DNA from 3 places in the Streptomyces sp. NPDC043680 genome. Region 1 is predicted to be linked to each of the others. Evidence: riboswitches for the same ligand, from Rfam matches in the RefSeq annotation. Region 1 holds a riboswitch; each other region holds the start of a gene.

What was found. A riboswitch is a leader RNA that binds a small molecule or an ion and turns the genes downstream of it on or off. The one in region 1 is predicted to bind cyclic di-AMP.
Region 2: it holds a riboswitch for cyclic di-AMP, as region 1 does, so the genes downstream of both, AC0666_RS17505 (M23 family metallopeptidase) here and AC0666_RS30680 (transglycosylase family protein) in region 1, are expected to answer to the same signal.
Region 3: it holds a riboswitch for cyclic di-AMP, as region 1 does, so the genes downstream of both, AC0666_RS18335 (LysM peptidoglycan-binding domain-containing M23 family metallopeptidase) here and AC0666_RS30680 (transglycosylase family protein) in region 1, are expected to answer to the same signal.

Annotation. Positions count from the first base shown of each region.
Region 1 covers NZ_JBWKCE010000024.1:15,903-25,613, forward strand. The annotation lists gene AC0666_RS30665 (nucleoside triphosphate pyrophosphohydrolase) at 1-16, shown strand, start outside; gene AC0666_RS30670 (cytochrome P450 family protein) at 47-1,351, shown strand; gene AC0666_RS30675 (LysM peptidoglycan-binding domain-containing protein) at 1,454-2,479, shown strand; cyclic di-AMP (ydaO/yuaA leader) riboswitch at 2,762-2,930, shown strand; gene AC0666_RS30680 (transglycosylase family protein) at 2,933-3,628, shown strand; gene eno (phosphopyruvate hydratase) at 3,884-5,170, shown strand; gene AC0666_RS30690 (FtsB family cell division protein) at 5,261-5,749, shown strand; gene AC0666_RS30695 (DUF501 domain-containing protein) at 5,882-6,457, shown strand; gene AC0666_RS30700 (Ppx/GppA phosphatase family protein) at 6,454-7,407, shown strand; gene AC0666_RS30705 (NAD(P)/FAD-dependent oxidoreductase) at 7,882-9,267, shown strand; gene AC0666_RS30710 (class I SAM-dependent methyltransferase) at 9,484-9,711, shown strand, end outside.
Region 2 covers NZ_JBWKCE010000007.1:199,319-209,029, reverse strand. The annotation lists gene AC0666_RS17525 (restriction endonuclease) at 1-137, opposite strand, end outside; gene AC0666_RS17520 (DNA gyrase/topoisomerase IV subunit A) at 238-2,691, opposite strand; gene AC0666_RS17515 (M16 family metallopeptidase) at 2,918-4,279, shown strand; gene AC0666_RS17510 (M16 family metallopeptidase) at 4,300-5,667, shown strand; cyclic di-AMP (ydaO/yuaA leader) riboswitch at 5,852-6,010, shown strand; gene AC0666_RS17505 (M23 family metallopeptidase) at 6,024-6,818, shown strand; gene AC0666_RS17500 (GntR family transcriptional regulator) at 7,034-7,699, shown strand; gene AC0666_RS17495 (HPr family phosphocarrier protein) at 7,986-8,267, opposite strand; gene AC0666_RS17490 (bifunctional acetate--CoA ligase family protein/GNAT family N-acetyltransferase) at 8,452-9,711, shown strand, end outside.
Region 3 covers NZ_JBWKCE010000008.1:61,301-71,011, reverse strand. The annotation lists gene AC0666_RS18350 (aspartate aminotransferase family protein) at 1-410, shown strand, start outside; gene AC0666_RS18345 (hypothetical protein) at 444-647, opposite strand; gene AC0666_RS18340 (tyrosine-protein phosphatase) at 802-1,608, opposite strand; cyclic di-AMP (ydaO/yuaA leader) riboswitch at 1,920-2,095, shown strand; gene AC0666_RS18335 (LysM peptidoglycan-binding domain-containing M23 family metallopeptidase) at 2,098-3,057, shown strand; gene AC0666_RS18330 (SGNH/GDSL hydrolase family protein) at 3,226-4,011, shown strand; gene AC0666_RS18325 (MBL fold metallo-hydrolase) at 4,170-5,372, shown strand; gene AC0666_RS18320 (GDSL-type esterase/lipase family protein) at 5,816-7,348, shown strand; gene AC0666_RS18315 (sensor histidine kinase) at 7,599-9,494, shown strand; gene AC0666_RS18310 (roadblock/LC7 domain-containing protein) at 9,551-9,711, shown strand, end outside.

The DNA.
Region 1 (9,711 bases):
GGGCCTCACGGCGTAGGGCCCGGGCGGCGCGGGATACCGTCGGGGCGTGCACGAGCCGAACTCCGCAGCCTCCGCAGCAGCCTCCGAAGACCGCACTCCTCCCCAGGGCCCCACCCTGTTCGACTGGGAGTTCGCGACCGACCCCTACCCCGCGTACGCCTGGCTGCGCGAGCACTCCCCGGTGCACCGCACCAAGCTCCCCAGCGGGGTCGAGGCCTGGCTGGTCACCCGGTACGCCGATGCCCGCCAGGCCCTGGCCGACCAGCGGCTCAGCAAGAACCCGGTGCACCACGCGGAGCCGGCGCACGCCAAGGGCAAGACCGGGATCCCGGGGGAGCGCAAGGCGGAGCTGATGACGCATCTGCTCAACATCGACCCGCCGGACCACACCCGGCTGCGGCGGCTGGTGTCGAAGGCGTTCACCCCGCGCCGCGTCGCCGAGTTCACGCCGCGCGTGCAGGAGCTCACCGACCACCTCATCGACCGGATCGTGGACAAGGCAGGTGCGGACGGCAGGGGCGAGGCGGACCTGATCCACGAGTTCGCCTTCCCGCTGCCCATCTACGCCATCTGCGAGATGCTCGGCGTCCCCCGCGAGGACCAGGACGACTTCCGCGACTGGGCCGGGATGATGATCCGCCACGGCGGCGGGCCGCGCGGCGGGGTCGCCCGCTCCGTGAAGCAGATGCGCACCTACCTCGGCGAACTCATCCACCGCAAAAGGGACGATCTGGGCCATGACCTCATCTCGGACCTGATCCGGGCGAGCGACCACGGCGACCACCTGACCGAGGCCGAGGCCACCGCCATGGCCTTCATCCTCCTCTTCGCCGGGTTCGAAACCACCGTCAATCTGATCGGAAACGGGTTGCATGCCCTTTTCATGAACCCGGACCAGCGCACGCGGCTGCAGGCCTCGCTCGCCGCCGGGGAGCGGTCCCTGCTGGAGACCGGTGTGGAGGAGCTGCTGCGCTACGACGGCCCCGTGGAGCTGGCCACCTGGCGCTTCGCCACCGAGCCGCTGACCCTCGGCGGGCAGGAGATCGCGGCCGGCGACCCGGTGCTGGTCGTCCTCGCGGCCGCCGACCGGGACCCCGAGCGGTTCGCCGATCCGGACACCCTGGACCTCTCCCGGAGTGACAACCAGCACCTCGGCTACGGGCACGGCATCCACTACTGCCTGGGGGCTCCGCTCGCGCGACTCGAAGGACAGACCGCGCTTGCGACTTTGCTCACGCGTCTGCCAGATCTGGAACTCGCCGTTCCGCCAACGGAGCTGCGCTGGCGCGGCGGACTGATCATGCGTGGCCTGCGCACTCTTCCCGTCCGCTTCACAGCCAGGAACGAGTGAACGCCACCTGACCGCGAGTCAGTTTCCGACCGAACTTGTGACAATCGTGAGAAGGCCGCTAGGTTCTGCCGTTACCCAGCCGTTATGCGAAAGGTGCAGCTCATGCGTTCCGGGAACGGCCGCCACAGACGCCCCCGCCAGGTACCCGCGATTGTCGTCACCGCCGGAGTCACCGGCTCCGCGTTGGCCCTGCCCCTGCTCGCCGCCACCGGCGCGAGCGCGGCGGACGCCTCCACGTGGGACAAGGTCGCAGAGTGCGAGAGCGGCGGCTCCTGGAGCGCCGACTCCGGCAGCGGTGCCTACGGCGGACTCCAGTTCACCCAGGAGCAGTGGAACAACGCGGGCGGCCTCACCTACGCCGCGCGGCCCGACCTCGCCAGCCGTTCCCAGCAGATCGCCGTCGCCGAACGGGTGCTGGCCTCCCAGGGCCCCGAAGCCTGGCAGCTGTGCGCCGCCGGGGCCGGGCTGACCCAGCAGTCGCCCGCCGCCGCGGTGGACCCGGGTACGCCCGGCACCCACGGGCCGATCGCCCCCACGCCCTCCCGCCCGGACGACGCCGTCCCGGCCGGCGGTTCCGGCGCGCCCGCCACGGACTTCGGGGCACCGACCCCGACCCCGGACCCCTCGTTCACGCTCCCCGCGGCGCCGCTCGCGCCCTCCAGCGGACTGCCCGTCATGCCGGCGCCGGACGACCCCACCACGATCCCTGTGTTCCCGGGCGACCCGACGACGAGCCCTGTGGTCCCCGCGCCGACGGCCCCGACGCTGCCGTCCGACCCGACGAGCCCTGCGCCCCCGACCGACCCGGCGAGCCCCACGCTGCCCGCCCCGGCCGACCCGAGCGCCCCTGCGGCGCCCGGCGCCCCGGGCGCCTCCACCGACCCGGCGGGCGCCGGGGATGCCTCCGCCACCGGCAAGCACCGTGGTGCCCCCGCGCAGGAGACCCCGGCCGCTCCTGATGCTGCGTCGGAGCCCACGTACACGGTCAAGTCGGGCGACAGCCTGGCGACCATCGCGGATGCCAAGGGAGTCAAGGGCGGGTGGAGCGCGCTCTACCAGGCCAATGAGCAGGTCATCGGCGAGGACGCCAACCTGATCAAGCCCGGCCAGAATCTGGATCTAAGTTAGCAATATGGGCAGTTCGGGCGCCCGGAAGGTGCTGAATGTCGGTTATCGGCAAGTGAGACATGTGTCTCTTCCGGTCAACTGGCGTGTCACGCCCTGCGTCTTCCGCAAACCCCGTCCTCACCTGCGCAAACACCCGTAAGAGGAGCGCAAGTAGGGGCCGTTTCTCCCCGATGTCGCGCGTTGAACATCGGGGAGGGACCTGTCTACCTTCTGAACCGCCCGCCATCGCGGGCCCCTTCGACCGCATCGCCGAATCCTGCCGGCGGACGGGGGGAACAGTCGTCGCGTCAAGCGCCGAAGGCAGGAGCGGGGGACCCAAGGTAGGTGCCGGGCCCGGCCATTGAGAGATGGTCAGGGAACGGCTTGGGGTGAAGCCGCGCGCCAGTCGCGCGGCCGGGCAACATCGGCCCGAACCCGACAGCTCACCTCGTAGGCGTCGGTGAGGAGAACTCCATGCTGCTTTCCGGCAAGGGCAAGCACCGCCGCGCCTCCAAGGCCGCACGCATCGTCACGCTCGCCGGCGTCACCGGCGTCGCCGTCGCGGCACCCCTGATGGCGGCCGGCTCGGCCAGCGCCGCGACCGCCTCCGAGTGGGACCGCGTCGCGCAGTGCGAGTCCGGCGGCAACTGGGCCATCAACACGGGCAACGGCTACTACGGCGGCCTGCAGTTCTCGTCCTCCACCTGGGCCGCGTACGGCGGCAAGGCATACGCCGCGCAGGCCAACCAGGCCTCCAAGGCGCAGCAGATAGCCATCGCCGAGAAGGTCCTCAAGGGTCAGGGCAAGGGCGCTTGGCCGTCCTGCGGCGTCGGCCTGTCGAACTCCTCCTACACCGGTGGTGGGACCGACACCCCGAAGAAGACGGAGCAGAAGACCCAGCCCCAGAAGACGCAGCCGAAGAAGACGCAGCCGAAGAAGACCGAGCCGAAGCGCGCCGAGGCGCCGACCACCCGCTCCGAGCGCTCCGAGGCCCCGGCCGCCGCTCCGGTCGGCACCGGCTCGTACGAGGTCAAGACCGGCGACACCCTCAGCACCATCGCCGAGGCCAACGGCGTCAAGGGCGGCTGGGAGAAGGTCTTCGAGCTGAACAAGGACACGGTCAAGGACGCCGACCTGATCTTCCCGGGGCAGAAGCTGAAGCTCAGCTGACCCCCGCACGCACTCCCCGCCGCCCGGCGCGTCTCCGCACGCGCCGGGCGGCGGCACGTGCGGGTCGTGATCAAGGCCGTGATCAAGGCCGTGATCAGGGTCCCTATGTCCCGGAAGCGGGGTATTCGGGCCCTTTTTCGTCCCAGGAGCCGGGCGGTCGGGCGGCCCAGTGCCCGGAGCCGGTTAGGCTCTAGTCGGCAGGGCCGTCCCACGGCCTCCCGCCACCGCACATCCAGCGTCACATCCCAGAAGGAGATGCTCGTGCCGTCCATCGACGTCGTCGTAGCCCGGGAAATCCTGGACTCCCGAGGCAACCCCACGGTCGAGGTCGAGGTGGGCCTCGACGATGGCAGCACCGGCCGTGCTGCAGTTCCGTCCGGTGCCTCCACCGGTGCCTTCGAGGCCATCGAGCTCCGCGACGGTGACCCCAACCGCTACATGGGCAAGGGTGTCGAGAAGGCCGTCCTCGCGGTCATCGAGCAGATCGGCCCGGAGCTCGTCGGCTACGACGCCACCGAGCAGCGTCTGATCGACCAGGCCATGTTCGACCTGGACGCCACCGACAACAAGGGCTCGCTCGGCGCCAACGCCATCCTCGGCGTCTCCCTCGCCGTCGCGCACGCCGCGTCCGAGGCCTCCGACCTCCCCCTCTTCCGCTACCTCGGCGGCCCGAACGCGCACCTGCTGCCCGTTCCGATGATGAACATCCTCAACGGTGGGTCGCACGCCGACTCCAACGTGGACATCCAGGAGTTCATGATCGCCCCGATCGGCGCGGAGTCCTTCTCCGAGGCGCTGCGCTGGGGCGCGGAGGTCTACCACACCCTCAAGAAGGTCCTCCACACCAAGGGCCTCTCCACCGGCCTGGGCGACGAGGGCGGCTTCGCCCCGAACCTGGAGTCCAACCGCGCCGCGCTCGACCTCATCGTCGAGGCCATCAAGCAGGCCGGCTACACCCCGGGCAAGGACATCGCGCTGGCGCTCGACGTCGCCGCGTCCGAGTTCTACAAGGACGGCAAGTACGAGTTCGAGGGCCAGTCCCGCTCGGCCGCCGAGATGACCGAGTACTACGAGGAGCTCGTCGCGGCGTACCCGCTCGTCTCCATCGAGGACCCGCTGTTCGAGGACGACTGGGCCGGCTGGAAGACCGTCACCGACCGCCTCGGCTCCAAGGTCCAGATCGTCGGCGACGACCTGTTCGTCACCAACCCGGAGCGCCTGGCCCGCGGTATCGAGGAGGGCTCCGCGAACGCCCTGCTCGTGAAGGTGAACCAGATCGGTTCGCTGACCGAGACCCTCGACGCCGTCGAGATGGCCCAGCGCAACGGCTTCAAGTGCATGATGTCGCACCGCTCCGGCGAGACCGAGGACGTCACCATCGCCGACCTCGCCGTCGCCGTGAACTGCGGCCAGATCAAGACCGGCGCCCCGGCCCGCTCGGACCGCGTCGCCAAGTACAACCAGCTGCTGCGCATCGAGGAGATCCTCGACGACGCCGCCGTGTACGCGGGCCGCAGCGCGTTCCCGCGCTTCAAGGGCTAATTGCGCCCTCGCCTCCGTACGTCCCCGCACTCGGTCCCGTACCGTGTGCGGGGACGTATTGCGTAGTGCGTGCACAGGGGAGGCGGGACCATGGCCGGGAACCGGGATCGGTTCTCCACCTTCTCCACCGCGACCAGGCTCAAGCAGCTCGGCGAGCGGACCGCCGCGCACGTCTACCGCTCGCAGAGCCGCCGTCAGGTCCGCCGCAGCCGGCTGACCGGCCGGGCCGCGCTCCTGGTGCTCGTCCTCTGTACGCTGGTCGTGGCCCTCGCGTATCCGATGCGCCAGTACGTCTCCCAGCGCTCGGAGATCGCGGAGCAGCGGCGGGCGGCCGAAGCGGCGAGCCGGCGCCTCGAACGCCTCCGCGACGAGAAGGCCCGCTGGCAGGACAACGCGTACGCGGAGCAGCAGGCGCGCAAACACCTGCACTTCGTCCGCCCGGGCGAGATCAGCTACATCATGACCGACCCCGGGGCCGAGGCCGCCGAGCGGCACCGCAACGGACAGGCCGGATCCGACCGGCCCTGGTACTCGAACGTCTGGGACGGCGTCGACAAGGCGGACCGCCCCGGAGACTGAGCGGCGGCGAGCCGTCCGGGCCGTACCAGGCAGCAGTACCAGGCCGGCAGTACCAGGCCGGCAGTACCAGGCCAGCAGTACCAGCGAGCAGTACCAGCACCCATCCACGAGAACGAAGAGACTTCCTCCGGCATGCAGACGCCCCCGCCCCAGACCGACCGGACCGAGCCGACCGACGCGGACATCGAGGCGTTCGAGCAGCAGCTCGGCCGCCCGCCGCGCGGGCTGCGCGCCATCGCCCACCGCTGCCCGTGCGGCCAGCCGGACGTGGTGGAGACCGCCCCGCGGCTGCCCGACGGCACGCCCTTCCCCACGCTGTACTACCTGACGTGTCCGCGCGCGGCCTCCGCGATCGGCACGCTGGAGGCCAACGGCGTGATGAAGGAGATGCAGGCCCGGCTCGCCGAGGACCCCGAGCTCGCCGCGGCCTACCGCGCCGCGCACGAGGACTACATCCGGCGCCGTGACGCCGTCGAGGTGCTCCAGGGCTTCCCGAGCGCCGGCGGGATGCCGGACCGGGTGAAGTGCCTGCACGTGCTGGTGGGCCACTCGCTGGCCGCCGGTCCCGGGGTGAACCCGTTCGGCGACGAGGCCCTGGCCATGCTGCCGGAGTGGTGGGCCAAGGGCGCCTGCGTCACCCCGTGCGCGGAAAGGACCGAGGGCGCGCAGGACGAGGCGCGGACGGCCGGGACGGAGGCGGGCGCGTGACCCGGGTCGCGGGCATCGACTGCGGTACGAACTCCATCCGCCTGCTCGTCGCGGACTGCGACACGGCGACCGGCGAGCTGGTCGAGCTGGACCGGCGGATGACGATCGTCCGCCTCGGCCAGGGCGTGGACAAGACGGGCCGGCTGGCCCCCGAGGCCCTGGAGCGCACCTTCGCGGCCTGCCGCGACTACGCGGCGGTCATCAAGGAGCTCGGCGCCGAGCGGCTGCGCTTCGTGGCCACCTCCGCCTCCCGCGACGCCGAGAATCGGGACGAGTTCGTCCGGGGGGTGCTGGACATCCTGGGCGTCGAGCCCGAGGTGATCTCCGGTGACCAGGAGGCGGAGTTCTCCTTCGTCGGCGCCACCAAGGAGCTGACGGGCGCCGTCCACATGGACAAGCCGTTCCTGGTGGTGGACATCGGCGGCGGCTCGACCGAGTTCGTGGTCGGTGAGGAGCACGTACGGGCGGCCCGCTCCGTGGACATGGGCTGCGTACGGATGACCGAGCGCCACCTGGTGGTGGACGGGGCGGTGAGCGACCCGCCGAGCGCGGAGCAGATCGCCGCCATACGGGCCGACATCGAGGCGGCCCTGGACCTGGCCGAGCAGACGGTGCCACTGCGCGAGGCCCGCACGCTGGTGGGCCTGGCGGGCTCGGTGACCACGGTCGCGGGGATCGCGCTTGGGCTGCCGGAATACATCTCCTCGGCCATCCACCACGCCCGGATCCCGTACGAGACGGTCCGCGAGATCAGTCAGCGGATGCTGACCACCACGCACGCCGAGCGGGCTGCGATCCCGGTCATGCACCCCGGTCGGGTCGACGTGATCGGCGCGGGCGCGCTGATCCTCCTGGCGATCATGGAGCGGATCGGGGCCTCGGAGGTCGTGGTCTCGGAACACGACATCCTCGACGGCATCGCCTGGGACGCGGCGCGCGCCGACGGCTGACCCCGCCGCACCCCCTTCGCGGCCCCGGGCCGACCGGAACACCCCGTTCCGGTCGGCCCGTTCGCGTGGGGCGAGGGCTCGCCGGGTGGCGCGAAACCGCCCTCCGGAGGGGTGTGCGGGGCCGCCTGCCGAGAAAGTTCGTGAAGTTCTTCACAAGGAAAAGAAGCCTGTGGGGGCGTCCGAAGGCACTTTCGGGGGGTTCCCGGGGGTCGTAGGCGTGTTTTGGCCGGGCGCTTGTGCGAACCGCGGAGCTCGGCGCGGTCGGCCGGTAGCTACCCACGAACCCGGTGGTCTACTCCGGTTGAGCGCCTGGAGGCCAGTTCAGGACGGGTGAACAACGAATCTCGTTACACCGTGGTTCCCCTTCGACGCCATGACCTCCGTCACGTGGGCCGCGCAGTGTAGCAGAGGCCTCGGCACACCTTGTGAAGGGGCTCACGAGCGTCACCCCTGAGGGTGCTGGATACTCGTTCCATGAGCACCACGGAGCGTCCCAGGATCCTCGTTGTAGGAGGTGGGTACGTAGGCCTGTACGCAGCCAAGCGCATCATGAAGAAGATGCGCTACGGCGAGGCGACCGTCACGGTCGTCGACCCGCGCTCGTACATGACCTACCAGCCCTTCCTCCCCGAAGTGGCCGCAGGCAGCATCTCGCCTCGGCACGTCGTCGTCCCGCTGCGACGCGTGCTGCCCAAGGCTGAGGTTCTCACCGGCCGGGTCACCAGCATCGACCAGGACCGCAAGGTCGCCGTCGTCACGCCGCTCGTCGGCGAGGCGTACGAGCTGCCCTTCGACTACCTGGTGATCGCGCTCGGCGCCGTCTCCCGCACCTTCCCGATCCCCGGCCTCGCCGAACAGGGCATCGGCATGAAGGGCGTCGAAGAGGGCATCGGCCTGCGCAACCACGTCCTTGAGCAGCTGGACAAGGCCGAGTCCACGACGGACGAGAACGTCCGCCGCAAGGCCCTCACCTTCGTCTTCGTGGGCGGCGGCTTCGCCGGCGCGGAGACCATCGGCGAGGTCGAGGACATGGCCCGCGACGCCGCCAAGTACTACGCCACGATCAAGCGCGAGGACATGCGCTTCATCCTGGTCGACGCGGCGGACAAGATCCTTCCCGAGGTCGGGCCCAAGCTCGGCACCTGGGGCAAGGAGCACCTTGAGTCCCGCGGCATCGAGATCTACCTCAACACCTCGATGGACTCCTGCGTGGACGGCCACGTGGTGCTGAAGAACGGCCTTGAGGTCGACTCCAACACCATCGTGTGGACCGCGGGCGTCAAGCCCAACCCGGCCCTGGCCCGCTACGGCCTGCCGCTGGGCCCGCGCGGCCACGTGGACACCGCCCCCACCCTCCAGGTCCAGGGCACCGACTACATCTGGGCCGCCGGCGACAACGCCCAGGTCCCGGACGTCGCCGCCCGCAAGGCCGGCGTCGAGAACGCCTGGTGCCCGCCGAACGCCCAGCACGCGCTGCGCCAGGCCAAGGTCCTCGGCGACAACGTCATCTCGGGCATGCGGGGCTTCCCGCAGACCGAGTACGAGCACTCCAACAAGGGTGCGGTGGCGGGCCTCGGCCTCCACAAGGGCGTCGCGATGATCGTCATGGGCAAGATGAAGATCAAGCTCAAGGGCCGGCTCGCCTGGTACATGCACCGTGGCTACCACGGCATGGCCATGCCGACCTGGAACCGCAAGATCCGCGTCTTCGCCGACTGGACCCTCGCCATGTTCCTCAAGCGCGAGGTCGTCTCCCTCGGCGCCCTCGAAACCCCGCGCGAGGAGTTCTACGAGGCCGCCAAGCCGGCGCCGGCTCCGGCCGCCGCCGCGGCACCGGCCCAGAAGGCCAAAGCCTCCTGACCCGCCGGTAGTACCCTGCACGTCCCCGAAGGGGCCGCCCGCCATCCGTGGTGCGGGCGGCCCCTTCGGCGTGCCGTCGACGTGCCGTGCGCGTGCCGCGGACGCGCCGTCGGGGTGTCTTCGCCGCGCCACCGGGTGCCTCGGCGCGCCGTCCCGGCTTATCGGGCGCCGGAATTGGGTAGGCCGTTCGGTCGGATCATTCAGGAGGTGCCTTCGATGACCGACGCCGCGCCGCGGCTGGCCGCACTCGCCGAGACCCTGCTGGGCGCCCCCCTGCCCGTACGCATCCGAGCCTGGGACGGCAGCGAGGCCGGACCGCCCGGCGGCCCCGTCCTGGTCATCGCCCACCGGCGGGCCCTGCGCCGCATCCTGTGGAAGCCCGGCGAGCTGGGGCTCGCCCGCGCCTGGGTCGCCGGGGAGGTGACCGTCGAGGGCGACCTGTTC
Region 2 (9,711 bases), on a different contig from region 1:
CGGTGGCTGCGGGCCGCGTCCCGCTGGTAGGCCCGCTGCCGGCGCTCGGCCTCCCGCTGCTGGATCAGCAGGGTCTGCTGCTGCCGGCGCTGGGCCTCGGCCCAGTCCCCGATCAATCCGCCCGACCGACGACTCATCAGCTGTGTACTCCCCCCACCAACACCGAGGGGCAAAACACTAGTCGGCATTCGGGTTGTACGTCCCGCGGGTCGCACCACCCGAACGCCGTCGTACGTCCTACAGCGCGCCCCCCGCCAGAGCGGCGACGGATGCGGGCAGCGCGGCCCCCGAGCCGTCGCGGCGCGGGTCCACGGCCGGCAGTTCGGCCGGGCTTCCGTTCGCCGATGCCGCGCGGACCGGCGCGTTGCCCGTCCAGGCCAGCACCAGCAGGTCCTCGCCCTTCAGGAAGCGCTGGCAGCGCACGCCGCCGGTGGCCCGGCCCTTGCGCGGGTACTGGTCGAACGGGGTGAGCTTGCCGGAGAGCATCGAATCGTCCAGCGTCCCGTGCGAGCCCGCCACCGTGAACACCAGTGCGTCCCGGGCCGGGTCCACCGCCGAGAAGTGGATCACCTTGGCGTTCTCGGAGAGCTTGATGCCCGCCATACCACCGGCCGGGCGGCCCTGCGGGCGCACCTGGGCCGCCGGGTAGCGCAGCAGCTGGGCGTCGTCCGTGATGAAGACGAGGTCCTCCTCACCGGTGCGCAGCTCGACCGCGCCGACGATCCGGTCGCCCTCCTTGAGGGTGATGACCTCCAGCTCGTCCTTGTTCGCCGGGTAGTCCGGCACGACCCGCTTGACCACCCCCTGCTCGGTGCCCAGTGCCAGGCCCTGGGAGGACTCGTCGAGCGAGGTCAGGCAGACCACCTTCTCGTCCGCCTCCAGCCCGGAGAGGAACTCCGAGACGGGGGCCCCTCCCGCCAGGTTCGGAGCGCTGTGGGTGTCCGGCAGCTGCGGCAGGTCGATCACGGGCAGCCGCAGCAGCCGCCCGTACGAGGTGACCACACCGACATCGGCCCGGGCGGTCGCCGCCACCTGCGAGACGATCAGGTCGTGCTTGGCGCGGGGCCCGTCCTCCTCGGGCAGCGGTTCGCCCGTCACCGTGCGCGCCAGCAGGCCCGTCGAGGACAGCAGCACCCGGCACGGGTCGTCCGCGACCTCCAGCGGCACCGCCCCGACCGTCGTGCCCGCCGACTCCAGCAGGACTGTACGCCGCTCGGTGCCGAACTTCTTGGCGACGGCCGCCAGTTCCGTGGAGACCAGCTTGCGCAGCTCCGTGTCGGACTCCAGGATCCCGGTCAGCTCGTCGATCTCGCCGGTCAGCCGGTCCCGCTCGGACTCCAGCTCGATCCGGTCGAAGCGGGTGAGCCGGCGCAGCGGGGTGTCCAGGATGTACTGGGTCTGGATCTCGCTGAGCGAGAAGTGCTCGATGAGCCGCTCCTTCGCCTGCGCCGAGTTGTCGCTGTCGCGGATGATCCGGATGACCTCGTCGATGTCGAGCAGGGCCACCAGCAGCCCCTCGACCAGGTGCAGCCGGTCGCGCCGCTTGCCGCGCCGGAACTCGCTGCGCCGGCGCACGACCTCGAAGCGGTGGTCGAGGTAGACCTCCAGCAGCTCCTTGAGGCCGAGCGTCAGCGGCTGGCCGTCGACCAGCGCCACGTTGTTGATGCCGAAGGACTCCTCCATCGGCGTCAGCTTGTAGAGCTGCTCCAGCACGGCCTCCGGGTGGAAGCCGTTCTTGATCTCGATGACCAGGCGCAGGCCGTGCGAGCGGTCGGTCAGGTCCTTGACGTCGGCGATGCCCTGGAGCTTCTTCGAGCCGACCAGGTCCTTGATCTTCGCGATGACCTTCTCGGGACCGACCGTGAAGGGCAGTTCCGTGACGACGAGGCCCTTGCGGCGCGCGGTCACGTTCTCCACGGTGACCGTCGCGCGGATCTTGAAGGTGCCGCGGCCGTTCTCGTAGGCGTCCTTGATCCCCGAGAGGCCCACGATCCGGCCGCCGGTGGGCAGGTCGGGGCCCGGCACGAAGCGCATCAGCGCTTCCAGGTCCGCGTGCGGGTAGCGGATCAGGTGCCGGGCGGCCGCGATGACCTCGCCCAGATTGTGCGGGGGCATGTTGGTGGCCATGCCGACCGCGATTCCGGACGCGCCGTTGACCAGCAGGTTCGGGTAGGCCGCGGGCAGCGCGACGGGCTCCCGCTCCTGGCCGTCGTAGTTGGCGGCGAAGTCGACGGTGTCCTCGTCGATCGACTCCGTCATCAGTGACGTGGCGTCCGCCATTTTGCACTCGGTGTAGCGCATGGCGGCCGGCGGGTCGTCGTTGCCGAGCGAGCCGAAGTTGCCGTGCCCGTCGACCAGCGGGAGCCGCATGGAGAAGGGCTGGGCCATGCGCACGAGGGCGTCGTAGATCGACGCGTCGCCGTGCGGGTGCAGCTTGCCCATCACCTCGCCGACGACGCGGGCGCACTTCACGTACCCGCGGTCGGGACGCAGGCCCATCTCGTTCATCTGGTACACGATGCGGCGGTGTACCGGCTTCATGCCGTCCCGGGCGTCGGGCAGGGCCCGGGAGTAGATCACCGAGTACGCGTACTCAAGGAAGGAGCCCTGCATTTCGTCGACGACGTCGATGTCGAGGATCTTCTCCTCGAACTCCTCCGGCGGCGGGGTCTTCGTGCTGCGGCGGGCCATCGCTGCGCGGCTCCTTAACCAAGAATGACGGTGTACGGGTGTGTGACAGGGGTTGACGCGGACCATTGTGGCCCGAGGCACGGACAACGCCCACTCCGACCCCGGGGCTCACCCAGGACGGAGTCCGGGGGAGTGCCCCGGGAACTTCTCCGGCCGCCGACGCGCTTGCATACAGTGGCAGGTCTGACAGAAATCTCTGCATCGCGATCGAAGGGACCACATGCCCATGGGTCACACGGCCACCGCCCAGGCCGGCTCCGGCGGCCTGACAGCGACCGAGCACCGGCTGGCCAACGGCCTGCGCGTGGTGCTCTCCGAGGATCACCTGACCCCGGTCGCCGCAGTCTGCCTCTGGTACGACGTCGGCTCGCGCCACGAAGTCAAGGGGCGGACCGGTCTGGCTCACCTCTTCGAGCATCTGATGTTCCAGGGCTCGGCGAGCGTACCGGGCAACGGGCACTTCGAGCTGATCCAGGGGGCCGGCGGTTCCCTGAACGGCACGACCAGCTTCGAGCGCACCAACTACTTCGAGACCATGCCGGCCCACCAGCTGGAGCTCGCGCTCTGGCTGGAGGCGGACCGCATGGGCTCGCTGCTGGCCGCCCTGGACGACGAGTCCATGGAGAACCAGCGCGACGTGGTCAAGAACGAGCGCCGCCAGCGGTACGACAACGTCCCGTACGGAACGGCCTTCGAGAAGCTGACCGCCCTCGCCTACCCCGAGGGCCACCCGTACCACCACACGCCGATCGGCTCGATGGCCGACCTGGACGCGGCGTCCCTGGAGGACGCCCGCACCTTCTTCCGTACGTACTACGCGCCCAACAACGCGGTGCTGTCGGTGGTCGGCGACATCGACCCCCAGCAGACGCTCGCCTGGATCGAGAAGTACTTCGGCACCATCCCCGGCCACGACGGCAAGCAGCCGCCGCGCGACGGCACGCTGCCGGAGATCATGGGCCGCGAGCTGCGGGAGGAAATCACCGAGGAGGTCCCGGCCCGCGCGCTGATGGCCGCCTACCGGCTCCCGCACGACGGCACCCGCGAGTGCGACGCCGCGGACGTCGCGCTGACCATCCTCGGCGGCGGGGAGTCCTCCCGGCTGCACAACCGCCTGGTACGCCGCGACCAGAGCGCCGTGGCGGCGGGGTTCGGCATGCTGCGGCTCGCCGGCGCCCCCTCGCTGGGCTGGCTGGACGTGAAGACCTCCAGCGGGGTCGAGGTGCCCGCCATCGAGGCGGCCGTCGACGAGGAGCTCGCGCGGTTCGCCGCCGAGGGCCCGACGGCCGAGGAGATGGAGCGCGCCCAGGCGCAGCTGGAGCGGGAGTGGCTGGACCGGCTGAGCACTGTGGCCGGCCGCGCCGACGAACTGTGCCGCTTCGCGGTGCTGTTCGGCGACCCGCAGCTCGCCCTGACCGCCGTCCAGCGCGTCCTCGACATCACCCCCGAGGAGGTGCAGGCCGTGGCCGCGGCCCGACTGCGCCCCGACAACCGCGCGGTGCTGGTGTACGAGCCGCTCGCGGCCGATGCGGCCGGCGGCTCCGCGGCGACCGAGACCGAGACCGAGAACGAGGGGGCGGAGCAGTGAGCGACACCGCAGCCGTCACGATGACCTTCCACCCGCAGCCGCAGGCCGGGCAGCCCAAGCCGTGGGCCTTCCCGGCCCCCGAGCGCGGCGCGCTGCCGAGCGGCCTGACGGTGCTGCGCTGCCACCGGCCCGGCCAGAAGGTGATCGCGGTCGAGGTCAACCTCGCCGCCCCGCTGGACGCCGAGCCGCAGGGCCTGGACGGGGTGGCGACCATCATGGCCCGCGCGCTGTCCGAGGGCACCGACAAGCACTCCGCCGAGGAGTTCGCGGCCGAGCTGGAGCGCTGCGGCGCCACGCTCGACGCCCATGCCGACCACCCCGGCCTGCGCCTCTCGCTGGAGGTCCCGGCCTCCCGGCTGCCGAAGGCGCTCGGGCTGCTCGCCGATGCCCTGCGCGCGCCGGCTTTCGCCGACAGCGAGGTCGACCGGCTGGTGCGCAACCGGCTCGACGAGATCCCGCACGAGCTGGCCAACCCGCAGCGCCGCGCCGCCAAGGAGCTGTCCCGGCAGCTCTTCCCGGCCTCCCTGCGGATGTCGCGGCCCCGCCAGGGCACCGAGGAGACGGTCGCGCGGATCGACTCCGCGGCCGTACGCGCCTTCTACGAGGCCCACGTACGCCCCGCCACCGCCACCGCGGTGGTCGTCGGCGACCTGACCGGAATCGACCTGGACGCCGTCCTCGCCGACACGCTGGGCGCCTGGACCGGCAACACCGCGGCCCCGCACCCGGTGCCCCCGGTTACCGCCGACGACACCGGCCGCGTGATCATCGTGGACCGGCCCGGCGCGGTCCAGACGCAGCTGCTCATCGGCCGGATCGGGCCGGACCGCCACGACCGGGTCTGGGCGGCGCAGGTGCTCGGCACGTACTGCCTGGGCGGCACCCTCACCTCGCGCCTGGACAAGGTGCTGCGCGAGGAGAAGGGCTACACCTACGGCGTGCGCGCCTTCGGCCAGGTGTTGCGCTCCACCGCCGACGGCAAGGGCGCCTCGATGCTCGCCATCAGCGGCTCGGTGGACACGCCCAACACCGGCCCGGCGCTGGACGACCTCTGGAAGGTGCTGCGCACCCTCGCCGAGGGCGGCCTCACCGACGCCGAACGGGACGTGGCCGTACAGAACTTGGTGGGGGTGGCCCCGCTGAAGTTCGAGACGGCGGCGGCCGTCGCGGGCACCCTGGCCGACCAGGTCGAGCAGGAGCTTCCGGACGACTACCAGGCGCAGTTGTACGCCCAGCTGGCCGAAACCGGCACGGTGGAGGCGACTTCGGCGGTCCTGGCGGCCTTCCCGGTGGACCGCCTGGTCACGGTGCTGGTCGGTGATGCGGCGCAGATCGAGGAGCCGGTGCGCGCCCTCGGGATCGGCGAGGTGACCGTCGTCGGCAACTGACCGATACGTCCAGGGCTCCGGCGGGCTTGTCCGCCGGAGCCCTTTTTGTCTGTTTGGCGGAGAGCGGGCTCGTATGGGCTGTGGCGTACGCAACAAAAGAGCGCGTCTGTTTGGCGATTGACTGATGATCCGCCTAGCGTCGGGCGTGCTGTCCGTCAGTTGTACGCGCCGCACCCGCGGCACCGGGCAGCGATCGCCGAGTCCCCGTCAGGCGCGAGCCTGGGGAGCCGGGGACCCACAAGCGTCCCTGGGGTGAATCGGACCGCCTCGCCAGAGGGGGCCCGTAGGAGACCTTCCTGCTCCGAACCCGTCAGCTAACCCGGTAGGCGAGAAGGAAGGAAAGGATCAGCCCCTTCATGGCGTTTGGCAGTCGTGCCGCCGGTAAGCACCGTGGTTCCAGCCGTCTGAGCCGCAAGACCGCCGGTTACGCCGGCATCGCCGCCCTCGCCACCACCGGTGTCGTGGGCTCCCTGGCCGGACCGGCGTTCGCCGCCTCGGACAAGGCCCCCTCGATGGAGGACACCGGCCTGAACGCCGTGGTCACCGCCGAGGACCTCGCGGGCGAGATCGAGGCCCAGGCCGAGGCGCAGCAGAACGCGGCCGATGCCGCCGCCGCCAAGGCGAAGGCCGAGGCCGACGCCAAGGCCCGCGCCGCCGAGGCCAAGCAGAAGGCCGAGGAGAAGGCCAAGGCGGAGCGCGAGGCCGCGGAGCGTGCGGCCCGCGAGGAGGAGCGCAAGCGCCTCAACACCTTCGTCTCCCCGCTCGACGAGTCGTACGTCAGCACCCAGTACCACGCGGGTGGCGGCATGTGGTCCTCCGGCAGCCACACCGGCATCGACTTCCACGCGGCCTCCGGCACCTCGGTGCACGCGGTGGGCTTCGGCACCGTGGTCGAGGCCGGCTGGGGCGGCGCCTACGGCAACAACGTCGTCATCAAGCACAACGACGGCACGTACACCCAGTACGGCCACATGTCCTCGCTGAGCGTCTCCGTCGGCGAGCAGGTCACCCCGGGCCAGCAGATCGGCCTGTCGGGCTCCACCGGCAACTCCAGCGGTCCGCACCTGCACTTCGAGGCCCGTACCGGCGCCAAGTACGGCTCGGACATCGACCCGGTCGCCTACCTGCGCCAGCACGGCGTCGACGTCTGACGGACGGGCCGGGCCTGCAACGCCCGCCTGCCGCGCACCACATCCTTTCGCAGACCCCGGCTCACCGAGCCGGGGTCTGCGCGTTGTGGCCATAAATATCCGTGGAATTTCTGTCCGTGCTCGGAAAATATCGCGTGTTGCAATAGAGTCGCACTGCGGCCCACAAGGTCGCGCCAAAATGACGTCGGCAGTCGGAAATAGGCGGAGGTCCGGTCTTGCGTATTCCTGCGCACGCGGTATGCACAGCGATCCGCGACGACATCGTCTCCGGGGTGTTCGAGCCGGGCGGCAGACTGACCGAGGAGGTCCTGGCCCGCCGCTACGGGGTCTCCCGCGTCCCGGTCCGCGAAGCGCTGCGCACTCTGGAGTCGGAGGGCTTCGTCACCACCCGGCGGCACGCCGGCGCGTGCGTCGCCGAGCCGACCGAGCAGGAGGCCGCCGACCTGCTGGAGGTGCGGATGCTGCTGGAACCGCTCGCGGCCGCCCGCGCGGCCCGCCGTCGCACGGAGGCTCATCTCAAGGTGCTGCGCGGTCTGGTGCGGCTGGGTCAGGAGCGGGCCAGGCGGGGCCAGGGGGAGGACCTGCGGGCCCTCGGAGGCTGGTTCCACGAGACGCTGGCCCAGGCCTCGGGCAGCCCCGGGCTGATCGCGCTGCTCACCCAGATGCGGCACAAGATCGCCTGGATGTACGCCGTCCAGGCCCCGGCGCGGCCGGTGGAGTCCTGGGCGGAGCACGGGGCGATCGTCGACGCGGTCGCGCGCGGAGACGCGGAACGGGCCCGCGCGCTGACGGCGGTCCACGCCGACCGGGCGGCGGGGGCGCACCGGCTGCGGGTGAGGACTTCGCAACCTGTCGTAAACATGGCGAGCGGCCCCCATTAACAAAGCCCGGATAAAAAGGACGGATATCCGGGCGAGGGATATGCGGGCTGCGGATATTCGGGTGACGCATATCCCGCGGATGCGTATGAGCGGGTCGGATTATGGGCGGGACGGAAATGCGCGCGCCCGCGTCCGTACGCCTTTTCGCCGGGCGGCCGGCGCGGCGCCCCTGCGCACCACCCGGGCAAGCGGAATCCCCGAGGGCGGAACAGGACGAAGCCGCGGCCACCGCACACCGGTGGCCGCGGCTTCGCCGCACGCGGACGCGAACCCGAAGGGGCCGGGGTCAGACGGTTTCCGGGAGCTCCTCAAGGCCCTCGGCGACCAGCTTGGCGAGGCGGTCCAGCGCCGCCTCGGCACCCTCGGCGTCGGACGCGAGGACGATCTCCTCGCCACCCTGGGCGCCCAGGCCCAGCACCGCGAGCATGGACGCGGCGTTGACGGGGTTCCCGTCGGCCTTCGCGATGGTCACCGGGACCCCGGAAGCGGTCGTCGCGCGGACGAAGATCGAGGCGGGACGAGCGTGCAGGCCCTCGGCCCAGCCGACGTTGACGCGGCGCTCTGCCATGGTGATGCCCTTCAGGTTCTAGCGGTTGTCTAGACCAGTCTCTCACGACGCCCCGAATGCTCCGACCGACCTTCGGCCCCTTTCGTCCGCCGTTCGATGCTCCCCAGCTTGCACCGATTTATCCTGGCTTGCCTCATGCGCCGCGCAGGAGCAGTTGGGCCGGCGCCGGCCTTAGGATCACCGCATGACCACCGCGTCGGATCCTTCGTACCCGGCCCACTGGGAGGCCGACGTCGTCCTGCGCGACGGCGGCACCGCCCGGATCAGGCCCATCACCACCGAGGACGCCGCCCGGTTGGTCAGCTTCTACGAGCAGGTCTCGGACGAGTCGAAGTACTACCGGTTCTTCGCCCCCTACCCGCGGCTCTCCGACCGGGACGTGCACCGCTTCACGCACCACGACTACGTGGACCGGGTCGGCCTCGCGGCGACCGTCGGCGAGGAGTTCATCGGCACCGTCCGCTACGACCGCATCGGCCCCGACGGCCGGCCCGCCTCCCTGCCCGCCGACGAAGCCGAGGTCGCGTTCCTGGTCCAGGACGCCCACCAGGGCCGCGGGGTCGCCTCGGCGCTCCTCGAACACATCGGCGCGGTGGCCCGGGAGCGGGGCATCCGCCGGTTCGCCGCCGAGGTGCTGCCCGCCAACACCAAGATGATCAAGGTGTTCACGGATGCGGGCTACCAGCAGAAGCGCAGCTTCGAGGACGGCTCCGTCCACCTCACCCTCGACCTCGAACCCACCGAGGAGTCCCTCGCCGTCCAGCGGGCCCGCGAACAGCGCGCCGAGGCCCGCTCGGTGCAGCGGCTGCTGACCCCCCGCTCGGTGGCGGTGATCGGAGTCAGCCGCTCCGGCGGCGGCATGGGCGCGGCGGCGCTGCGCAACCTCCGGGACAGCGGCTTCCACGGCCACCTCTACGCCGTGAACGAGGCCGTCACCACCGACCTGCTGGAGGGCGTGCGGGCCTACCGGGCCCTCGCCCAGGTCGACGCCCCGGTCGACCTCGCCGTGATCGCCGTGCCCGCCGAGCGGGTCCCGGAGGCGGTGGCGGCCTGCGGGGAGCACGGGGTGCAGGGGCTGGTGGTGCTGTCCGCCGGATACGGGGAGAGCGGCCCGGCCGGACTCGACCGGCAGCGCGAACTGGTGCGCCAGGTGCGCTCGTACGGGATGCGGCTGATCGGCCCCAACGCCTTTGGTGTGATCAACACCGCGCCGGACGTGGGGCTCAACGCCTCGCTGGCCCCGGCCCCGGCGCCGCTGCGCGGCCGGATCGGGCTGTTCACCCAGTCCGGGGCGATCGGTATCTCGCTGCTCTCGGCGCTGCTCCGGCGCGGCGAGGGCCTCTCGTCGTTCGTTTCGGCGGGCAACCGGGCGGACGTCTCCGGCAACGACATCCTCCAGTTCTGGTACGACGACGAGGCCACGGACGTGGCGCTGATGTACCTC
Region 3 (9,711 bases), on a different contig from region 1:
CCCGGGCCCGCGCGACGGGAGACCTGCTGCGCGGCCGCCTCGCGGCGCTGGTGGGCGAGTACGAGCTGCTGCACGAGGTGCGGGGGCGCGGCCTGATGATCGGCATCGAGTTCGGCCGCCCGCACTCGCTGGGCCTGCGCAGCCGGTGGACCATGCTCCAGGCAGCCCGGAAGGGGCTCTTCGCGCAGATGGTGGTGGTGCCGCTGCTCCAGAAGCACCGGATCCTCACCCAGGTCTCGGGCGACCACTTGGAGGTCATCAAGCTGATCCCGCCGCTGATCATCGACGAGGCGGACGTCGACCGCTTCGTCACCGCCTTCCGCGCGGTGATGGACGAGGCGCACGAGGGCGGCGGACTGATGTGGGACTTCGGCAGGACGCTGGTGAAGCAGGCCGTCGGCAACCGCTGACGGCCGGCCGGGCCGTGGGGGAGGGGAGGGCGGTCAGACCGCCTTGGCGCGGCGGATCACGGCCACCGTGTGGGCGACGGCCTCGGTCATGGCCGTGCGCCGGCGCTCGGCCTCCTCCGGGGGGAGCTCGTCGGCGTACTCGCCGCTGAAGGTGAGCGCGAGCCTCCCGCGGTCGTCCTCGCCGATGTCGTTGTCGACGGTCCACACCGCCCCGTCGTCGGCGCGGTGGAAGGCCACCCGCCGGCCGTCGCCAACCGGGCAACTGCCGTATTCATTCCGCCGGTTCGCCGCCGCCGTCGGGGCCGCCCGCCGACCCTGCGAGTCGGCCCTGTCCGTCGGCCCTGCCCTTGCGATGTGCGGGGCGGGGCCGACGGGTGCCGGACGACGCGGCCTAGTCGAGCAGGTGCTCGCGCAGGCGGGTCAGCGTCGCGGGCGTGAGTCGGAGGCCTTCGGCCAGATAGCGGTCGAGGCCGCCCCAGTGATCGTCGATGGTGTCGAAGGCGGCGGTGAGGTACTCCGCACGGGCCTCGAAGAGCGGGGTGATCAGTTCCACCACCTCGGGGGAGTGGACCTCGGACGGCTCGCCCGTGCGGCGCATCCGGTAGCGGCGGTGCGGGGCGTTCGACTCCAGGTAGTCCGCGGTGATGGCCTCCCGCTCGACGCCCAGCGCGAGCAGGGTGACGGCGATCGACAGCCCCGCCCGGTCCTTCCCGGCCGCGCAGTGCATGAGGGCCGGGACGCTCGCGTCGGCGAGGGCGTGCACGACCCGGCTGTGCTCGCCGGTGCGGTTCCTGACCATCGAGCGGTACGAGGCGGACATCCGGGCGGCGCCCTTCCCGTCGCCGAGGAGGGCGCGGAGCTGGTCGAGACCGCCCTCGCGGACCATCGTCCAGAACTCCCGCCCGTCGGCCGGATCGGACAGAGGGATGTTGACGTTGCGGACGCCCGGCAGCTCGACGTCGAGGCCCTCCAGGGCGTGGTCCGCGTCGTTGCGGAAGTCGAAGATGGTGTGCAGGCCCAGCGAGGCGAGGAATTCCGTGTCCTTTTCGGTGGCATGTGCCAGATGTCCGCTTCGGAACAGTCGTCCCGGCTTGATCCTGCGCCCGTCGGTGGTCGGCAGGCCGCCCACGTCGCGGAAGTTGCGCACTCCGACCAGCTCCGGTTCCACCGGTGGGGTGTGGGGTATCTGCTGGGTCACGGAAGTCTCCTCCGTATCGTCGCGGATGTCCGAATTTGGACCACTTGGACGCAACTTGCCTGTACAGAAGGGTAGATCGCGTCCCCGCCCGTGAGCCAGATCATACGGTGACCGTGCGTGCCTGATCGCGGTTCTCGAATTGCCCTGTGGGAAGGGTTGTTGCCGCCGCGGAATGGACACAGGGTGACCGGAATTCCGCCGATCGCCCACTGCCGGGAAACTGATGGGTAATTCATGGCTTGTTCCGTACGGTCCGGCTGGATTACGTTCGCCCCGATCCGGATGGACCGCCGAATCCTGCCGCCATCCGGGAACCGCACCCGACTATTCACGCGCGCGGCAGGAGCGGGGGAACCAGGTAAGCCGCTGCTCCGGATCTTTCTCCCGGACAGCTCGGGGTGAAGCCGTACAGGTGCTGTTCCTGTCCGGCCGGACATCTCCAGTCCGAACCCGACAGCTCACCTCGCAGGCGACGGAGAGGAATTCGCCATGCCTGCAAAGGGTAAGCACCGCCGTCCCAAGTCCCGCTCCCTCGCGCGTGGTTTCGCCGTTGCCGGCACCGGCGGCGCGGCCCTCGCCCTGCCGCTGATGGGTGCCGCCGGCGCCCAGGCGGCCGGCGCCCCGGCCGCGGCCCCCGTCACCGCTCCCGTGCAGGCCCCCCAGGCTCCGGCCGCGCTCCAGGCCGCTCCCGCCGCCGCTCCGAGCGTCTACACCGTGGTGCCCGGCGACTACCTCTCCAAGATCGCCGCGGAGCGCCACCTCGCGGGCGGCTGGCAGCAGCTGTACGCCGACAACCGCGAGGCCGTCGGGGCCGACCCGTCCCTGATCCACCCCGGCCTCAAGCTGACCCTCGGCGCCGAGGCCGCGGCCGCCCCGCACGCCCCCGCCCGCAAGCAGGCCCCGGTCCAGAGCCAGGCACCGGCCGAGAAGCAGGCCCCGGCCGAGAAGCAGGCCCCGGCGCCCAAGGCGAAGGCCCCGGCTCCCCAGGCCGCGGCCGAGGCCGCGCCGGCACCCGCCGCGAAGAGCCGGACGGTCACCGCCGCCGGCTTCGTCGCCCCGGTCGGCGGTGGCGGGATCTCCACCCAGTACAAGACGCCCGGCGCCATGTGGTCCAGCGGCTACCACACCGGCGTCGACTTCATCGCGAGCTCCGGCACCTCCGTCAAGGCGGTCGGCGCCGGCACCGTGGTCTCCGCCGGATGGGGCGGCGCGTACGGCAACGAGGTCGTCATCCGGCACGAGGACGGCAAGTACTCCCAGTACGGCCACCTGTCACAGCTCTCCGTCTCGGTCGGCCAGAGCGTGGCCGCCGGGCAGCAGATCGGCCTCTCCGGCTCCACCGGCAACTCGACCGGCCCGCACCTGCACTTCGAGATCCGCACCGGCCCGTCCTACGGCTCGGACGTCGACCCGCTGGCCTACCTCCGCTCCAAGGGCGTGAGCATCTGAAACCTCCCGCCGCCGCGGGGGCGTCCAGACCCGCGTGAGGCCGGGGCCCGAGGGGGGTCCCGGCCTCACGCGCTGTTATCCCGTACCCACCTCGTGGTATAGATCACGGTCCGTCAACCCCTGCCTACGGTGGCGTAGGTCACGCGCCGGGGTGAAGGATAAGGCCTCGTGGCAGCGACGACGACGACACTCAAGACCATCGGCTCGTACGCGGCGATCGGGGACAGCTTCACCGAGGGCGTGGGGGATCCGGGACCCGGGGGGAGCTTCGTCGGCTGGGCGGACCGGCTGGCCGTCCTCCTGGCCGATCAGCGCGAGGAGCACGACTTCCGGTACGCGAACCTGGCCGTACGAGGGCGCCTCCTCGACCAGATCGTGGCCGAACAGGTGCCCAGGGCCAAGGAACTCGCCCCGGACCTGGTGAGTTTCTGCGCGGGGGGCAACGACATCATCCGACCCGGCAGCGACCCGGACGCCGTGGCGGAGCGCTTCGAGGCGGCCGTCGCCGACCTGACCGGAGCCGTCGGACTGGTCATGATCACCACGGGCTTCGACACCCGGGGCGTGCCGGTCCTCAAGCACCTGCGGGGCAAGGTGGCGACGTACAGCGCGCACGTGCGCGCCATCGCCGACCGGTACGGGTGCCCGGTGCTCGACCTCTGGTCGCTGAAGTCCGTCCAGGACCGGCGGGCCTGGGACGACGACCGGCTGCACCTCTCGCCCGAGGGGCACACCCGGGTCGCGCTGCGCGCCGCCCAGGTGCTGGGGCTGGAGGTGCCGGCGGACCCCGACCAGCCGTGGCCGCCGCAACAGCCGCGCGGCTCGGTGGACGTGACCCGGGACAACATCCTCTGGGCGCGCGAGCACCTGGTCCCGTGGATCGGCCGGCGGCTGCGCGGGGAGTCCTCCGGGGACCACGTGGAGGCGAAGCGCCCGGATCTGCTGCCGCTGTAGGCGCAGCCGCAGGTGCCGGTGGTCGCGGGTGCGGCGGGGGGAGCCGGAGGGAAGGGAGCGGGGAGCGGAATCCTTCGGGGCCGGTGTGCGTTGGGAAGTGCGTGGACCGGCGCACGGTCCGCGCCCGCCCCTTCCGCCCCATCCTCCCAGGAGGCGCTTTGACCGGCTCCCGTCCCCTGCGTCCACGGTTGCGCGCCCTGCGGCCCGAATCCTTCGGCGCGGATCCGTCCGGTGCACGGCTGGAGCGGATCCAGCGTTCGCCGAACTTCGCCGACGGCGTCTTCCAGAACCCGCTCGGGGCCCGGACCAGGCCCTCCGGCTCGATGCGCGAGTTCGCGAAGATCTACTTCGACAAGGAGCACCGGATCCGGCGCAACCCCGGCGCCCCGGTCCCGGTCTACCCGACCACGCTCGCCGAGCTGGCGAAGCCACCGGTCAGCGGACTGCGCCTGACCTGGATGGGGCATTCCAGCGTGCTCGCGGAGATCGACGGGCGGCGCGTGCTGTTCGACCCGGTCTGGGGCGAGCGGTGCTCCCCCTTCCCCTTCGCCGGGCCCAAGCGGCTGCACCCCGTACCGGTGCCGCTGGCCTCGCTGGGGCCGGTCGACGCCGTGGTGATCTCCCACGACCACTACGACCACCTCGACCTGCCGACGATCAAGGAGCTGGTCGGGACGGACACGGTCTTCGTGGTCCCGCTGGGCGTCGGGGCGCACCTGGAGCGCTGGGGCGTCTCCGAGGACCGGATGCGCGAGCTCGACTGGAACGAGAGCACCGACGTCGCCGGCCTGTCCCTGACGGCCACCCCCGCGCGCCACTTCTGCGGGCGCGGACTGCGCAACCAGCAGCACACCCTCTGGGCCTCCTGGGTGGTCGCGGGCGACGAGCACCGCATCTACCACAGCGGTGACACCGGCTACTTCCCCGGCTTCGCCGAGATCGGCGCCGCGCACGGCCCCTTCGACGCCACGATGATCCAGATCGGGGCGTACTCGGAGTACTGGCCGGACATCCACATGACGCCCGAGGAGGGCATGCGCGCCCACCTCGACCTCCAGGGCGGTATCCCGCACGGCACGATGCTGCCGATCCACTGGGGCACCTTCAACCTGGCCCCCCACCCGTGGGAGGAGCCCGGCGAGGGCACCCTGGCGGCGGCGGAGGCAGCCGGGGCGGCGGTCGCGCTGCCGATCCCGGGCCGGCCCTTCGAGCCGGGGGACACGGCCGCGCTGCCGACCGACCCGTGGTGGCGTCCCTTCGCGACCCCCGCGCCGCCCGCCCCCGTCGCGGCGCCCCGGCCGGCCACGACCGGCCGCCCGCCGGTGACGGCCCACGGGGAACCGGAGACCGTCGGGTCCTGACGGGGCAGGGTCGGCCGGCTCGCCCGCCGGGGCGCCTTGTGACTGGCCGCCCGAGGGCCCCGGCGGCGTGCTGGTCAGTCCGGACGGTCGTGGAGTCGCGCCGTGACGGCCCGGCCCCGGTCGCGTTCGAGGTGGCGGTGCCGGCGGGTGGCCTGCTCCAAGCGGCCCACCGGTGGCCTGGAACAATGGGACGGAAGCCGCCGGCGGTACAGGAGCCGGCCGTGAGCCGCCACCGGCCGAGGCTTCACCGACCGACCATCGCTTCGCTCTTCGGCCGCCTGGCCCGGCACTCGTGAGTGCCGGGCCAGGCGGCTGCCACAAGGAGACCCTTGCACCGCCTCGGAGTTCTGGCCCGCGCTGCTGCAGTCCTGGCGGCGGGAGCCGCCCCGTTCCTCGGATGGACACCGGTTTCGGCCGCACCGGCGACGCCTGTGGTCCGCGTGATGCCTCTCGGTGACTCGATCACCTACGGCCAGGGCAGTTCGAAGGAAGGCGGCTACCGGCTGCCGCTCCAGGAGATCGCCGCCCAGCAGTCCCGCTACTCCCTCGACTTCGTCGGCTCCCTCTCCCACGGACCGATGCCGGATGCCGAGCACGAGGGGCACGCGGGCTACACCATCGAGCGCATCCGCCTCGGCGTGAACCGCTGGCTTGAGGCGGCCGACCCCGACGTCGTACTCCTGCACATCGGGATCAACGATCTCAACCAGGGCGCGGACCCCGGCCAGGCCGCAAACCGGGCCACTGTCCTCGTGAACCAGATCTTCGCCGCCCGGCCCGGGGTCACCGTCATCATGCAGGGCCTGATCCCGTCCACCCCCGGATGGGCCTATCAGGACCTCTCCCGGCCGGTCGCCCAGTACAACCAGCGGATGAAGCAGCTGGAGGCCGCCGAACAGGGTGCGGGCAAGCACTTCACGTTCGTCGACGCACCCGCGCTGACGGCGCCGAACCGCGCGGACAGCACGCACCCCGCGCAGATGGCCGACGGCCTGCACCCGAACGACGCCGGATACGCCAGGCTGGCGCAGCCCTTCGCCGCTTCCCTGGACCAGGCCTACTCCTTGCACTGGTTCACCGGCGGTCCGGCCAGGCCGGAGGCACCGCGGCTCAAGGAGACGGTGCACCTGCAGCGGATCGCCGCGAACGGGGACCTGTTCAGTGCCGAAGGCGACTTCACCGTCGGCCAGTGGAGCGGCTGGAGCAGCCGGGGCGCCTTCACGGCCAAGGAGTTGGCCAGCGCGGGCACCGGTCCGGTCAACCGGGTCTTCGCACTCGGCAGCGATGACAAGGTCTACGAGAACGACAGTGACCGCACGACGGGCACCTGGTCCGGCTGGTTCACCCCCGCCATCGACGGCACGAACTCCCGTACGTTCACCGCCCTGTCGGCCTCCTCCTACGGAGACACCGTCCACCTCGTGGCCATCGGTACCGACGGACGCCTCTACAACACCGACGGGGACTTCGCCGCCGGCAGGTGGAACGGCTGGACCGACCACGGCGGCACCGGCCTCAAGCGCGTCACCAGCGCCACCACCACCGACCGGGTCAACCACATCTTCGCCACCGACGCCGGCAACCAGATCATCGAGCTGACCGCCGACTACGCCGCGGGCGCCTGGGGAGCCTGGACCGTCGCGGGCCCCGTCGGCGGCTTCAAGGCCCTCGACATCACCGCCTCGGCCAGTGACACCACCGTCCACCTCGGCGCCATCAGCCTCGGCGGCCGGTATCACAACACCGACGGCGACTACGCCGCCGGCAGCTGGAACGGCTGGAGCGACATGGGCGGCGACGGCCTGAAGCGGCTCACCAGCGCCGCCGCGAACGGCGTCAACCACGTCTTCGCCGTCACCGGCGACAACCGGATCATCGAGCGCGACGGCAACTACAACAGCGGCACGTGGAACGGCTGGGCCGAACCCGCGGGCGGCGGCGAGACCATCGCCGCCACCGCAAGCTTCACCAGCTGACGACACCCGCTTCGGGGTGGCCGTCGGTGGGGCGGCGCATCGGGCGGAGCGGGGCCGGTGCGCGCTCCCCGGCGGATTCGGGCTTCCGTACGAGCGCTCCACCGGGAGCGGGAAGACGCCCGGTGAAGTTCCCCAACTCGCCGCCGGGGGCGGGAGCGTGCGGTCTAGCGTGGGTATCCGGTGATCAACACCGTGATCCACACCGGGCCCCGGAACCGCTGGGGGCCCGGGCCCCACGTAGAGGACGCCGATGTCCGGACTCCGCGCCGCCCGCCACGCCCCGTCGAGACACGCCGTCACCGGTCCCGGCCGGCAGATACGGCCTCAGCTGGTCCGTGCCGCCGTACTGCCCACCCTCGCAGCGGGCCTCAGCGGCGCGGCCGCGGTCATCTTCACCCTGCAGCTCGGTGGCGGCGCGGGCGAGCGCGACGCCCGTCTCTGGCCGGTGCTCACCGGGTGCGGGCTGCTCGTCCTCGGCGCCCTGGCCGCGGCCCTGCTCGGCGCCCAGCGCTCCGCCAAGGCCGTCCGCGACCGCTGCGAGGCCCTGCGCCGCTCCAGCGTGCGCGGCCGTCAGGAACTGCGCACCGCCGCCGAGCGGTTGGAGCGGGGGGAGCCCCCGGCCCGCCCGGTCCGCGGCGGCCCGACCGGACCGCCGCCGGGCACCGACCCGGAACGAGTGGACGAGTTCTGGCTGCTCTCCCAGGAGCTGCGCGGCGCCCGGGAGCAGGCGCACGCGACGCTCGTACGGCTGGCCGGCCCGATCGCCCCGACCGACAACGACCGCAAGGTCGAGGTCTTCGTCAACCTCGCGCGCCGCCTGCAGTCCCTCGTGCACCGGGAGATCTCGCTGCTCGACGAGCTGGAGGACACCGTCGAGGACCCGGACCTGCTCAAGGAGCTCTTCCACGTCGACCACCTCGCCACCCGGATCCGCCGTCACGCCGAGAACCTGGCCGTGCTCGGCGGCGCGGCCTCCCGGCGCCAGTGGACCCGGCCCATCGACCTGAGCGAGGTGCTGCGCTCCTCGGTCGCGGAGGTCGAGCAGTACACCCGGGTCAAGGTCGTGCCCCCGTCCGGCGGGACCGTGCGCGGGCACGCCGTCGCCGACGTGGTGCACCTGCTGGCCGAACTGATCGAGAACGCAACCGTGTTCTCCGCCCCCGACACCGATGTGGTGGTGCGCGCCGAGCGGGTCACCGCCGGGATCGCGGTGGAGGTGGAGGACCGCGGGCTGGGCCTGCCGGCCGCGGAGCAGCACCGGATGAACGCGCTGCTGGTCGACCCCGACCAGATCAGCGTGCGCCATCTGCTGGCGGACGGCCGGATCGGCCTGTACGTGGTCTCGGCGCTGGCGCGCCGGCACGGGATCGCCGTCGAGCTCAAGTCGAACATCTACGGCGGTGTGCTGGCCGTGCTCGTGCTGCCGCAGGAGCTGCTCGGCGCGGAGGCGCCCGGCGCCGCCGATGCGCAGGGGGGCTCCCGGGCCACCTCGTGGGGGACCGGGCAGAGCCAGGCGGTGCTGCCACCGCTGGAGCCGGTGCGGGTGGGCATGCCGCCTCGGGAACGCCCGGAGCAGGCGGCCCCGCCCGGGCAGCCGGAGCCGCCGGTGGCGCGGTCGAGCGCCGAGACGGTCCGGGTGCCTGCTCAGGCGCCCGCCCCGGATCAGGCCCGCACTGCCGCGACCCACCCGATCCAGCCGGTCCACCCGGCGCCCCTGACGCCGACCTGGGCAGCGAACGCCCCGCGCCCGGCCGCCCGGCCGGACGTACGCCCCGATCCGCGACCGGAGCCGGTGGGTCCGCTGGGGCCGGTGCAGCCCATGGGGCCGGTGGGCGCCGAGCCGGGGCTGGACGTGGGGCTGGACCTCGGCCTGGGCGTGGGCCTGCCGGAGCCGACAGGTCCGACGCCCGTACCCGTTCCGGTGCCCGTACCGGGGTCGGTATCCGCGTCCGTGCCGGCCGCCCGTACGGACCCGGACCGGCCGCCCCTGCCCCGGCGCCGGGCCCAGGAGCACCTCGCCCCGCAGCTGCGGGACGCCCCCGCCCCGCGCAGGGCGGATCCCCCGGAGCAACCCGTGCACGATCCGGGCCTGATGGCCGCCTTCCAACGGGGCTACGGCCTCGCCCAGTCGGAGAACCAGACATGACCCCGTCCACCCCGACCCCGATCCCGACCCCCCACCCCGGCAAGGAGCTCACTCCCATGGGCGGCGAAGCGGCGACGAAGACCAGCCGGCTCTCGGACCTCGACTGGCTGCTCGGCGGCCTCGTCCAGCGGGTCCCCTACACCCGGAGCGCGGTCCTCCTCACCGCCGACGGCCTCGTCACCTGCCTGCACGGCCTCGACGACGACAGCGCCGACCA